One region of the Ruania alba genome, then DNA from elsewhere that is predicted to be linked to it. Evidence: predicted binding sites of a transcription regulator. Region 1 holds the regulator's gene; the other holds the start of a gene.
The links. Region 1 encodes LexA, which represses DNA repair genes until DNA is damaged. Its sites were predicted from a motif close to TCGAACANNTGTTCGA; they were not measured.
Positions count from the first base shown of each region.

Region 2: uvrA (excinuclease ABC subunit UvrA) is a predicted target of LexA. The motif match lies at 3,018-3,033, and genes of this name have one in related genera.

Region 1 covers NZ_FNTX01000001.1:971,791-976,813, reverse strand. The annotation lists gene BLU77_RS04560 (aldo/keto reductase) at 1-707, shown strand, start outside; gene nrdR (transcriptional regulator NrdR) at 797-1,273, opposite strand; gene BLU77_RS22530 (LysM peptidoglycan-binding domain-containing protein) at 1,460-1,915, opposite strand; gene lexA (transcriptional repressor LexA) at 2,213-2,836, shown strand; gene BLU77_RS23040 (ATP-dependent DNA helicase) at 2,862-3,419, opposite strand; partial or broken gene BLU77_RS23035 (hypothetical protein) at 4,646-4,759, opposite strand; gene hflX (GTPase HflX) at 4,950-5,023, opposite strand, start outside.
Region 2 covers NZ_FNTX01000001.1:1,752,692-1,757,714, reverse strand. The annotation lists gene BLU77_RS08115 (M48 family metalloprotease) at 1-16, opposite strand, end outside; gene BLU77_RS08110 (BlaI/MecI/CopY family transcriptional regulator) at 117-485, opposite strand; gene BLU77_RS08105 (TerC family protein) at 915-1,937, shown strand; gene BLU77_RS08100 (YciI family protein) at 1,938-2,237, opposite strand; gene BLU77_RS08095 (MBL fold metallo-hydrolase) at 2,261-2,938, opposite strand; gene uvrA (excinuclease ABC subunit UvrA) at 3,063-5,023, shown strand, end outside.

The sequences.
Region 1 (5,023 bases):
AGTACCTGCTCAGCTCCCTGGACGCGTCCCTACGACGGATGGGGGTGGACGCCGTGGACATCTTCTACTCCCACCGGTTCGACCCCACCACACCGTTGCACGAGACCATGGGCGCACTGAAGACGGCCGTGGACTCCGGACGCGCGCACTACGCGGGGATCTCCTCCTACTCCGCCACGCGCACCCGGGAGGCGGTCGCCGCGGCCGCCGAGGTCGGCCTCGACCTTGTGGTGCACCAGCCCTCGTACTCGCTGATCAACCGGTGGATCGAGGACCCGGATGACTCCGGCGAATCCCTGCTCGACGTGCTCGGCGAGGTCGGGATGGGAGCGGTGGTCTTCTCGCCGCTCGCCCAGGGCATGCTCACCGATCGCTACCTCTCCGGTGTCCCCGAGGAGTCCCGGGCGGCCAAGGACGGACCGTTGCGCACCTCGTTCCTCACCGAGGAGAACCTGCGGCGCATCCGCGCCTTGACGGACCTGGCTGATGACCGGGGCCAGACCTTGGCCCAGATGGCAGTCGCGTGGGTGCTGCGGGACCCACGCATCACCACGGCCCTGGTCGGAGCCTCGAGCGTGGCCCAACTCGACGACACACTCGGTGCACTGGCACACCTCGAGTTCGGCGCGGACGAGCTCGCTGCGATCGACCGGCACGCCCAGGAGGGCGGTGTGAACATCTGGGCGGATCGCTCCAGCGACCTGTAAGGCGACCGGGCCGCTGCCGTCCACGGGAGCGCCGTGCGGCGATCGCCGTCGGTGGTCCGGGCTTCCCCTCCCGGACCACCGACGGCCGTCTAGGTGAGGGACTCGGCTTCGTCCCGTTCGGCGCGATCCTCGCGCAACGCCGTGATGGCGGCCTCGAAGTCCTCCAGAGAGCAGAAGCCCTGGTACACGCTCGCGAACCGCAGGTAGGCGACCTCGTCGAGGGCACGTAATGGGCCGAGTATCGTCAACCCGATCTCGTGCGCGTCCACCTCGGCCACACCGGTGGCACGGACGGCTTCCTCGACCTGCTGTGCGAGCAACGCGAGATCATCCTCGGAGACAGGGCGCCCCTGGCACGCCTTGCGCACACCCGAGATGATCTTGTCCCTGCTGAACGGCTCGACCGCACCCGAACGCTTCATCACGCTCAGGCTCGTCGTCTCCACCGTGGTGAATCGCCGCGAGCACTCGGGACACTGGCGGCGGCGGCGAATCGAGGCACCGTCCTCCGCGGTCCGTGAGTCCACCACGCGCGAGTCACCGTGACGGCAGAACGGACAATGCACGTCGGCGCCGATCCTTTCCTCGCGTGATGCCACCACATCTGCGGCAATCACATCAGTGTAACTACTAGATGTAGCAAAACCGTAGACACTGAGCCGCCTTCAGCGCAAGTATGTCCGACGACGGCTACTGACGGGGCCGCCGAACGCCGCTCGTCCGATGGTCAGTCACCAGAGGCGCGGGGCCGATCACCCTTCAGCCGGCACGGTGAGCTGCTGCCCGGTGTGCACGGTCGCGCCCGAAAGTCCGTTCAGCGTCATGATCTGATCGACGACCACGCGCACGTCCTGCCCGGGCTCCGCGACCTCGCTGGCAATCACCCACAGACTCTCCCCGGCCCCCACGGTGACAACCCCGACCTCCGCCGGCGGCGCCTCGTTCGCAGGGAAGGCGAGGCCGACCAACGAGCCCACCAGCACCGCACCCAGGAGTGCCAGCACCGAGAGGACGGCCCGGCCACGCATCGTGAGGCGCAACGGGGCCGCCTCGGACAGGTCACTGGTGGGACGGACAGGAGCGAGAGGAGCCTCCGGCGCACGGGGGACGGACAGCGGCTGAGGAGTGACGTCCGGGACCGCCACGAGGTGGCGGCGACGCACCGGGCTCGGACGGAACTCTGGAACAGGAAGGGCCAAGGCGCTCATCTGAGCTCTCCTCTCGGTCGGTCATGCGGGTCTAGAACACTCGTTCGTCGAACACCTGTTTCGAAGGTAGCACGCATGTGCGACAATGTCGACACGCTGGTCGAACAGATGTTTTGACGTGGCGGCCCTCCCCTCTAGGCTGGGAGAACCACTACGCCAGAGCACATCACCGACCACTGACATTGGCGTCATATCAACGCCCGAGGCCCCTTGGAGGACACCGTGAGCCGCGCGAAGTCGACCGATCCGAAGGACCGTCCCGGCCCGGACGGGCTCAGCCCGCGCCAGCGCCTGATCATGAAGTCGATCAAGCAGAGCCTCGACAAGAAGGGGTACCCACCGACGATGCGCGAGATCGGGGCCGCCGTGGGTCTCGCGAGCCCGTCCTCGGTGAAGTACCAGCTGAACATCCTCGAGCAGAAGGGGTACCTGCGCCGCGACCCGGTCTCGACCCGAGCGATCGAGATCATCAACCCGGACGACTCTCAGGAGGCGACCGCCAAACCTGGGACCTTCACCATGCACGACGGTGAGCAGAGCGACGTCTCAGCCACCTACGTGCCGGTGGTGGGCCGCATTGCCGCCGGTGGACCGATCCTGGCCGAGCAGGCGGTCGAGGATGTCTTCCCGCTCCCCCGGCAGCTCGTCGGCGAGGGTGAGCTCTTCCTGCTCAAGGTCGTCGGTGACTCGATGATCGATGCGGCAATCTGTGACGGCGACTGGGTGGTGGTCCGGCAGCAGGCGGTGGCCGAGAACGGCGAGATCGTGGCGGCGATGATCGACGGTGAGGCCACGGTGAAGACCTTCAAGCGCACGACCGACGCCCTCTGGTTGCTCCCCGCCAATGACGCCTACTCACCGATCGACGGGACCGACGCGGAGATTCTCGGCCGGGTCGTGAGCGTGCTTCGCTCGCTCTGAGTCTTCGGTCCACTCCCGGCCCGATTCAGCTTTCGGCGAGACGGGTGAGGGCGGCGCGCACCACGTGTGTGTCGGTGGTCGGCCACAGGGGCGGCAGGCTCGCGGCCAGGAAGGTTCCGTAGCGGGCCGTGCGCAGCCGTGGGTCCAGCACGGCCACCACCCCTCGGTCGGTGGTGGACCGGATGAGGCGTCCGGCGCCCTGGGCGAGGAGCAGGGCGGCGTGGGTGGCCGAGATCGCCATGAAGCCGTTCCCGCCCGACTTGCCGACCACCTCGGTGCGGGCCGCCTTGATCGGGTCGTCGGGGCGCGGGAACGGGATCCGGTCGATCAGCACCAGCCGGCACGACTGACCCGGTACATCCACGCCCTGCCACAGGGAGAGGGTGCCGAACAGGGACGCTGCCGGGTCGGCCGCGAACTCACGCACCAGCGTCGGCAGCACGTCCTCCCCCTGCAGCAGGATCGGGGTGTCCAGCCGCTCCCGCATGGCTTCCGCTGCCGCCTGCGCACCGCGGCGTGAGGAGAACAGCCCCAGCGCGCCGCCGCCGGAGGCGGTGACCAGTTCGGCGATCTCGTCCAGCACGCGCTCGTCGGTCCCGTCCCGCCCGGGGGCGGGAGGTGCTTGGCCACGTAGAGGATCCCCTGCCGTCCGTAGTCGAACGGGGAGGAGACGATCTCCGAGCGGTAGGTGCCTGCAGCCAGGCCCAGTGCGCCCGCCGTGGCATCGAACGTCCCGCCGAGCGCCAGGGTGGCCGAAGTGAGCACGGCCGACCGTCCGGCGAGCAGTTCGCCGGTGATGGGCCCGGCCACGTTCAGGGGCGCCACCATCAACCGAGATCCCTCACCCGGTCGCCGGCCGCGTTCGCACCAGAGCACGTCGACGTTCTCCCGCACCCGGTCCGAGAGCAGCCGGTCGGCCACTTCGAAGAGCACCAGGAGCGCGCTCTTGGCCATGTTGACCCCGCCGGCGTCTCCCCCGGGCTTGGTCTCGCCCTTCATCGCGCTCATCCCCTCGCGCGTGGCATCGGCGATGGTGCGCACGGCGGCAGTCAGCTCCTCGGGCAGTCCCATCCGCAGCCGTCCCTCGGGGACCTGCATGAGCAACGTGCGCAGCTCGGCAGCCGCGTCGTCCAAGGGCGCGAGCTGCACGCCACCGTGGCGTCGCGCGATCCGGGCGGTGCGTTCCACCACGGCCGCGGACAGCTCCACCGTGGCCTGCGCCGTGACTCGGTCGGAGAGCTCGTGCGCCTCGTCCACCAGGAGGATCTCGTGCTCGGGCAGCACCTTCGGCGAGCCGGAGGCGGCGATACCGAGCATGGCGTGATTGGTCACCACGAGGTCCGCCTCGCGGGCGGTGGCACGTGCGTGCTCGGGGAAGCACTCGGCGAGCAGCGGGCACTTCTGGCCGAGGCATTCCATCGAGGTGATCGAGACCTGCCGCCACGCGCGGTCGCTCACGCCGGGCACGAGGTCGTCCCTGTCCCCGGTGTCGGTCTCTTCGGCCCATTCCCGCAGCCGCACCACCTGGGCGCCGAGGGAGGCGTCCTCGGCCTGCTCGCCCGGGTGCTCCTCAGCCGCCGACGGCGCAGCCTCGCTCGCCGAGAACAGCGCACCTTCGTCGTCGGGCGGGTACCCACCGGCGAGCTTGTGCTTGCACACGTAGTTGTGCCATCCCTTGAGGAGGGCTACTTCCGGTGGTCGGGGCAGGCGCTCGGCGAGGATGTCGGCCACCAGTGGGAGGTCATGCCCGATCACCTGACGCTGCAGCGCCAGCGTGGCGGTGGAGACGATCGCTCGTTGCCCCCGGTTGACGGCGTGCATGAGGGTGGGTACCAGGTACGCGAGCGACTTTCCGGTACCGGTCCCGGCCTGCACCAGCAGGTGCGCACCGTCGTCGAGCGTGTCGGCCACGGTCCTGGCCATCTGGTGCTGCCCCTCACGCCGCGACCCACCCATCGAGGCCACGACCGCGTCAAGGACGTCGTCGATCGGATGGTCGTCCGCCTCGGCGGCGGTGGGAGCGTCGGCAGGCACCCGACGACGTTAGCGCGTCCGCACCCCTGGTGCGGGCAACGCGCCCCGGGATGTGGACGCCCGTGCGCGAGGAGCTCTGTTAGCCGGACCTGCGGTGCTCGGCGGAACCGAGATCGTTGGCGAGTGCCTCGTCCACCCGGGCCACCAGGCGCG
Region 2 (5,023 bases), 780 kb from region 1:
GTCTGGGATGCAGCATCTGCCAACGGCCCACCGTCAGTACCCGGGGTGCCAGAAACGCTGTCAGAACAGCGCCCGATGCGCACCCGAACACCAGCAAGAGGAACATGGTCCGCTCGTCACCGTTTCTTGCGTTGCCCGGCGAACGCCGCCCGCAGCAGCGCCACATCGTCGTCGTCGAGGTTCCCCGCGAATGCTAGCAGCGCAGCCTGTCGATCGCCGGCTTCGTCTAGCGCCGACATCATCGATATGCCGGCGTCCTGCCCATCGGAGCGCCGAATGGAGAACCGCACCTTACGGGGCGATTCCTCGACGCGCGCAATCACACTCTTGCGCTCGAGCCGAGTGAGCGCAGTCATCAGCGTCGTGTACGCGGGCACTGGCTCAGCGAACAGATCCTGCAACTGGCGTGCGCTTACTGGCTTGGCCTGCTCCCGCAACAGACGCAACACCTCACGCTCCAGCCCACCCCACTCACGGGTTCGCATACTTGTCACAGGTCGCCTCCTTGGGAGCCCATGGTAGGGCAATCAGGCTGCCCGCCTCGGGACCAGCTGGCGCACCCGTAGATCGGGGCTTTCGCTACCTGCTGGACCAATTCGCAACCTGCGGTGGTCGTTGCCTGGAGTAACTCGAGGGAGCTGCGCCGGTGCGCTCCATCGTGAAGTCGTGTTCCGTAGACCCCGCTGGGCTCCGGGGACCTGTTCGCACCCCCTGTCGGCTTGCCGAGAATCTGCGCCTCAGGGTGCTGAGAAGGCTCCAGATCTCCGTGTATGATCGGGCGTCTAGGAGGGGAGTACCCCTTAAGCGTTGTCGTCGTCACCACAGGCAGGCCCAGTCCGCCTCGGCGCCATCGGCCCACCACAGGGTGGGGGAGACCTCCGGTGCCATCGTTGACTCACCGGAGGGTTTTTCTCATGGATGTTCCTGTCTGGGCATGGGCGATCACGGTCGGCGTGATCGTGATCATGCTGGCGGTCGACTTCGTCGGCCACGTGCGGACCCCGCATGCGCCCAGCCTCAAGGAAGCGGGCCTGTGGTCGCTCGCCTACGTGTTGATGGCGCTGCTGTTCGGGGTGTTCGTGCTGTGGGAATGGGGCGGGGAGTACGGCCTGCAGTACTTCTCCGGATACATCACGGAGAAGTCCCTCTCCGTGGACAACCTGTTCGTGTTCGTGCTGATCATGGCCAGTTTCCGGGTGCCCCGGGAGTATCAGCAGAAGGTGCTGCTGATCGGCATCGTCATCGCCCTCGTGCTGCGTACGGCGTTCATCTTCGCCGGCGCGGCGATCGTGGCCCAGTTCTCCTGGGTGTTCTACATCTTCGGCGCCTTCCTCATCTACACCGCGATCACCCAGCTCAAGCAGGAGGACGACGAGGAGTTCAAGGAGAACGGGGTCCTTCGTCTCACCCGGCGGGTGTTTCCCACGACGCAAGGCTACGTGGGCGACAAGATGCTGGTGCGCAGCGAGGGCCGCTGGGCCATCACCCCGATGCTCATCGTGATGATCGCGATCGGCAGCGCGGATGTGCTCTTCGCGGTGGACTCGATCCCGGCCATCTTCGGCCTGACCCAGGAAGTCTTCCTGATCTTCGCGGCGAACGCCTTCTCCCTGCTCGGGCTGCGTCAGTTGTTCTTCCTCATCGACGGCCTGCTCGACCGGCTCGTCTACCTCAACTACGGTCTCGCCGCCATCCTCGCGTTCATCGGGTTCAAGCTGGTGAACCACGCGCTGCACGAGAACGAGCTGGGCTTCATCAACGGCGGGGAGCACTGGACGGCGATCCCGGAGCCGAACACGTGGCTGTCCCTGATCGTCATCGTCGGGATCCTGGTGGTCACGACTGTGGCCTCGGTGACTGTGGGCAAGCGCACGACGCCTGACGGCGACGATGACGCAGCTCGCGAGGAGACCTCGTCCGGTGACCTGTATCGCTGACTACTCGGCCCTGTCGGCGAAGACCCCGATCAGCGGGTTCCACGCGCGCACCGTGCGGTGGGTGATGACGTGTGCCCGCTGGAACGGGTCCTCGTCCAGGATCTGCTTGGCTGTGGTGTCGTCCTCGGCGCTGAGCAGAAGCAGGGCACCCGGTGCAGCGTTGTCCAGCCACGGTCCCGAGGCGAGCAGCGTGCCCTCGTCGGCAAGGGCGCGCAAGAACTCCCGATGTTGTGGGCGTAACTCGTTGATGTCCGACGTGCGGGTGATGTCGTAGGAGTACTCGACGGCGAAGGTGCTCATGAGGGGCACTGTAGTGGCGGCGGTCACCAGCCGCGCGTGCGCCAGTCGCCCAGCTGTGGGCGTTGGGCGCCGAGCGTGGTGCTGTCGCCGTGGCCCGGGTGCACCACCGTGTCGTCATCGAAGCGCTCGAACACCCGGGCGGTCACGTCGCTCAGGAGGCGGGTGAAGTCGCCGGTTGAATCGGTCTTGCCGACCCCGCCCGGGAAGAGGCTGTCCCCGGTGAAGAGCCAGGTGGCGCCGTCGGGCGGGTGATAGGCGAGGGCGATGGAGCCGGGCGTGTGGCCGCGCAGGCTGATCACCTCGAGCTGGATGTCGCCGAGCACGAGGTGATCACCGTGGTCCAGGGCCCGGCCCAGGGTGACCGGCAGATGTCCGGCGTCGTCGCGGCCGGCGACAGCTTCCGCGCCCGTGACACCCACTACCGCGGCCAGTGCGCGGTGGTGGTCCCAGTGGCCGTGGGTGGTCAGCACGGTGGTCAGGTGTGGCTGGGGGTGCGCACCGCCGAGCACCTCGAGCAGTGTTTCGGCGCTGTCGGCGGCGTCGACGAGGAGCTGCTCCCCGCTGGTGTGCGTGAGCAGGTAGGCGTTGTTGTCCTGCGCGGAGACGCTGACCTTGCCGATGCGCAGTGGACCGACCTGCCAGTGCAGTGCAGCGCCACCTGGCTCGACGTGTCCTGGGACGGGATGGGTGGTCTCACTCATCCGTCCATGCTGCCCCATGTGAGGTCCGAGTGCGCGTCGTTCCGGACGCGTCCACGTGGAATAACACGCCCACCCAACATAGAACGTTTGTGCGATGTCGGTACCTCGGCTTACCATGGCGGACGTGAGTGAGACCCTCCTCGTCCGTGGTGCCCGCGAGCACAATCTCAAGAACGTCAGCATCGAGCTGCCCCGCGATCGGCTGATCGTGTTCACCGGTCTGTCCGGGTCCGGGAAGTCGTCGCTGGCGTTCGACACGATCTTCGCCGAAGGACAGCGCCGGTACGTCGAATCACTGTCCGCGTATGCGCGCCAGTTCCTCGGTCAGATGGACAAGCCGGACGTGGACTTCATCGAGGGCCTGTCCCCGGCAGTCTCGATCGACCAGAAGTCCACGAACCGGAACCCGCGCTCCACCGTGGGCACGATCACTGAGGTGTACGACTACCTGCGCCTGCTCTTCGCCCGGGCGGGCACTCCGCACTGCCCCACGTGCGGGGAGCGGATCGTGGCCCAGACTCCGCAGCAGATCGTGGACAGGCTGCGCGAGATGCCCGAGGGCACCCGGTTCCAGGTGCTCGCACCCGTGGTGCGCGGACGCAAGGGGGAGTACGCGGATCTCTTCAAGGACCTGCAGTCCCGGGGTTTCGCTCGCGCGCTGGTGGACGGTGAGCTGGTCCAGCTCAGCGAACCGCCGACCTTGGAGAAGAAACTCAAGCACACCATCAGCGTGGTGGTGGACCGGCTCGTGGTGCGCGAGAACATCCGGCAGCGGCTCACCGACTCGGTCGAGACCGCACTCGGCCTCGCGGACGGCCTGGTCGTGGCCGACTTCGTGGACCTCGACGCCGACGACGCGGACCGCACCCGGAGGTTTTCCGAGAAGCGTGCGTGCCCGAACGACCACCCCCTCGCCCTGGAGGAGATGGAGCCCCGGACGTTCTCCTTCAACGCACCGTACGGGGCTTGTGCGGAGTGCACCGGCCTGGGTACTCGCTTGGAGGTGGACGCGGAGCTGGTGATCCCGGACGATGAGCTGAGCCTGGCGGAGGGGGCCGTGGCCCCGTGGGCGAGCGGCAACTCGCAGTACTTCGACCGGGTCCTGGTCGCGCTCGGTGACGATCTCGGGTTCTCGGTGGACACCCCGTGGCGCGCGCTGCCCAAGCGTGCCAAGGATGCCGTGCTCTACGGCAAGGACCATAAGGTGCACGTGCGATACCGGAATCGGTGGGGTCGTGAACGTTCCTACTCCACCGGCTTCGAGGGCGTCATCTCGTTCCTGGAGCGCCGGCACACCGAGACGGAGTCGGAGTGGTCGCGGGAGAAGTACGAGGAGTACATGCGCCAGGTGCCGTGCCCTGCGTGCCAGGGTGCCCGGCTCAAGCCCGAGGTGCTCGCCGTGACCGTTGGTGGAAAGTCCATCGCCGACGTGTGCTTCCTCTCCATCGATGAGGCCAAGCAGTTCCTGGATGGGCTCCAGCTGGGTGAGCGTGAGGCCGCTATTGCCGGCCAGGTGCTCAAGGAGATCCATTCCCGGTTGGGATTCCTGCTGGACGTCGGACTCGATTACCTCTCGCTGTCTCGCCCCGCCGGCACACTTTCCGGCGGTGAGGCGCAACGCATCCGTCTGGCCACCCAGATCGGTTCCGGGCTGGTGGGCGTGCTGTACGTGCTTGACGAGCCGAGCATCGGGCTGCACCAGCGGGACAACCGCCGGCTGATCGAGACACTGTCTCGACTGCGCGACCTGGGTAACACGTTGATCGTGGTCGAGCACGACGAGGACACCATCCGGACCGCTGACTGGATCGTCGACATCGGACCCGGTGCCGGTGAGCACGGTGGCCACATCGTGCACTCCGGCGACTACGACGGTCTGCTTGCCGCCGAAGGCTCACTCACGGGCGACTACCTGTCCGGTCGTCGCAGCATCCCGTTGCCGAGTCATCGGCGTGCGCCGGAGAAGGGCCGGTGGGTCACGGTGCACGGTGCGCGGGAGAACAACCTGCGGGGCATCGACGTCTCCTTCCCGTTGGGCACCTTGACCGCGATCACCGGGGTGTCCGGCTCCGGGAAGTCCACCGT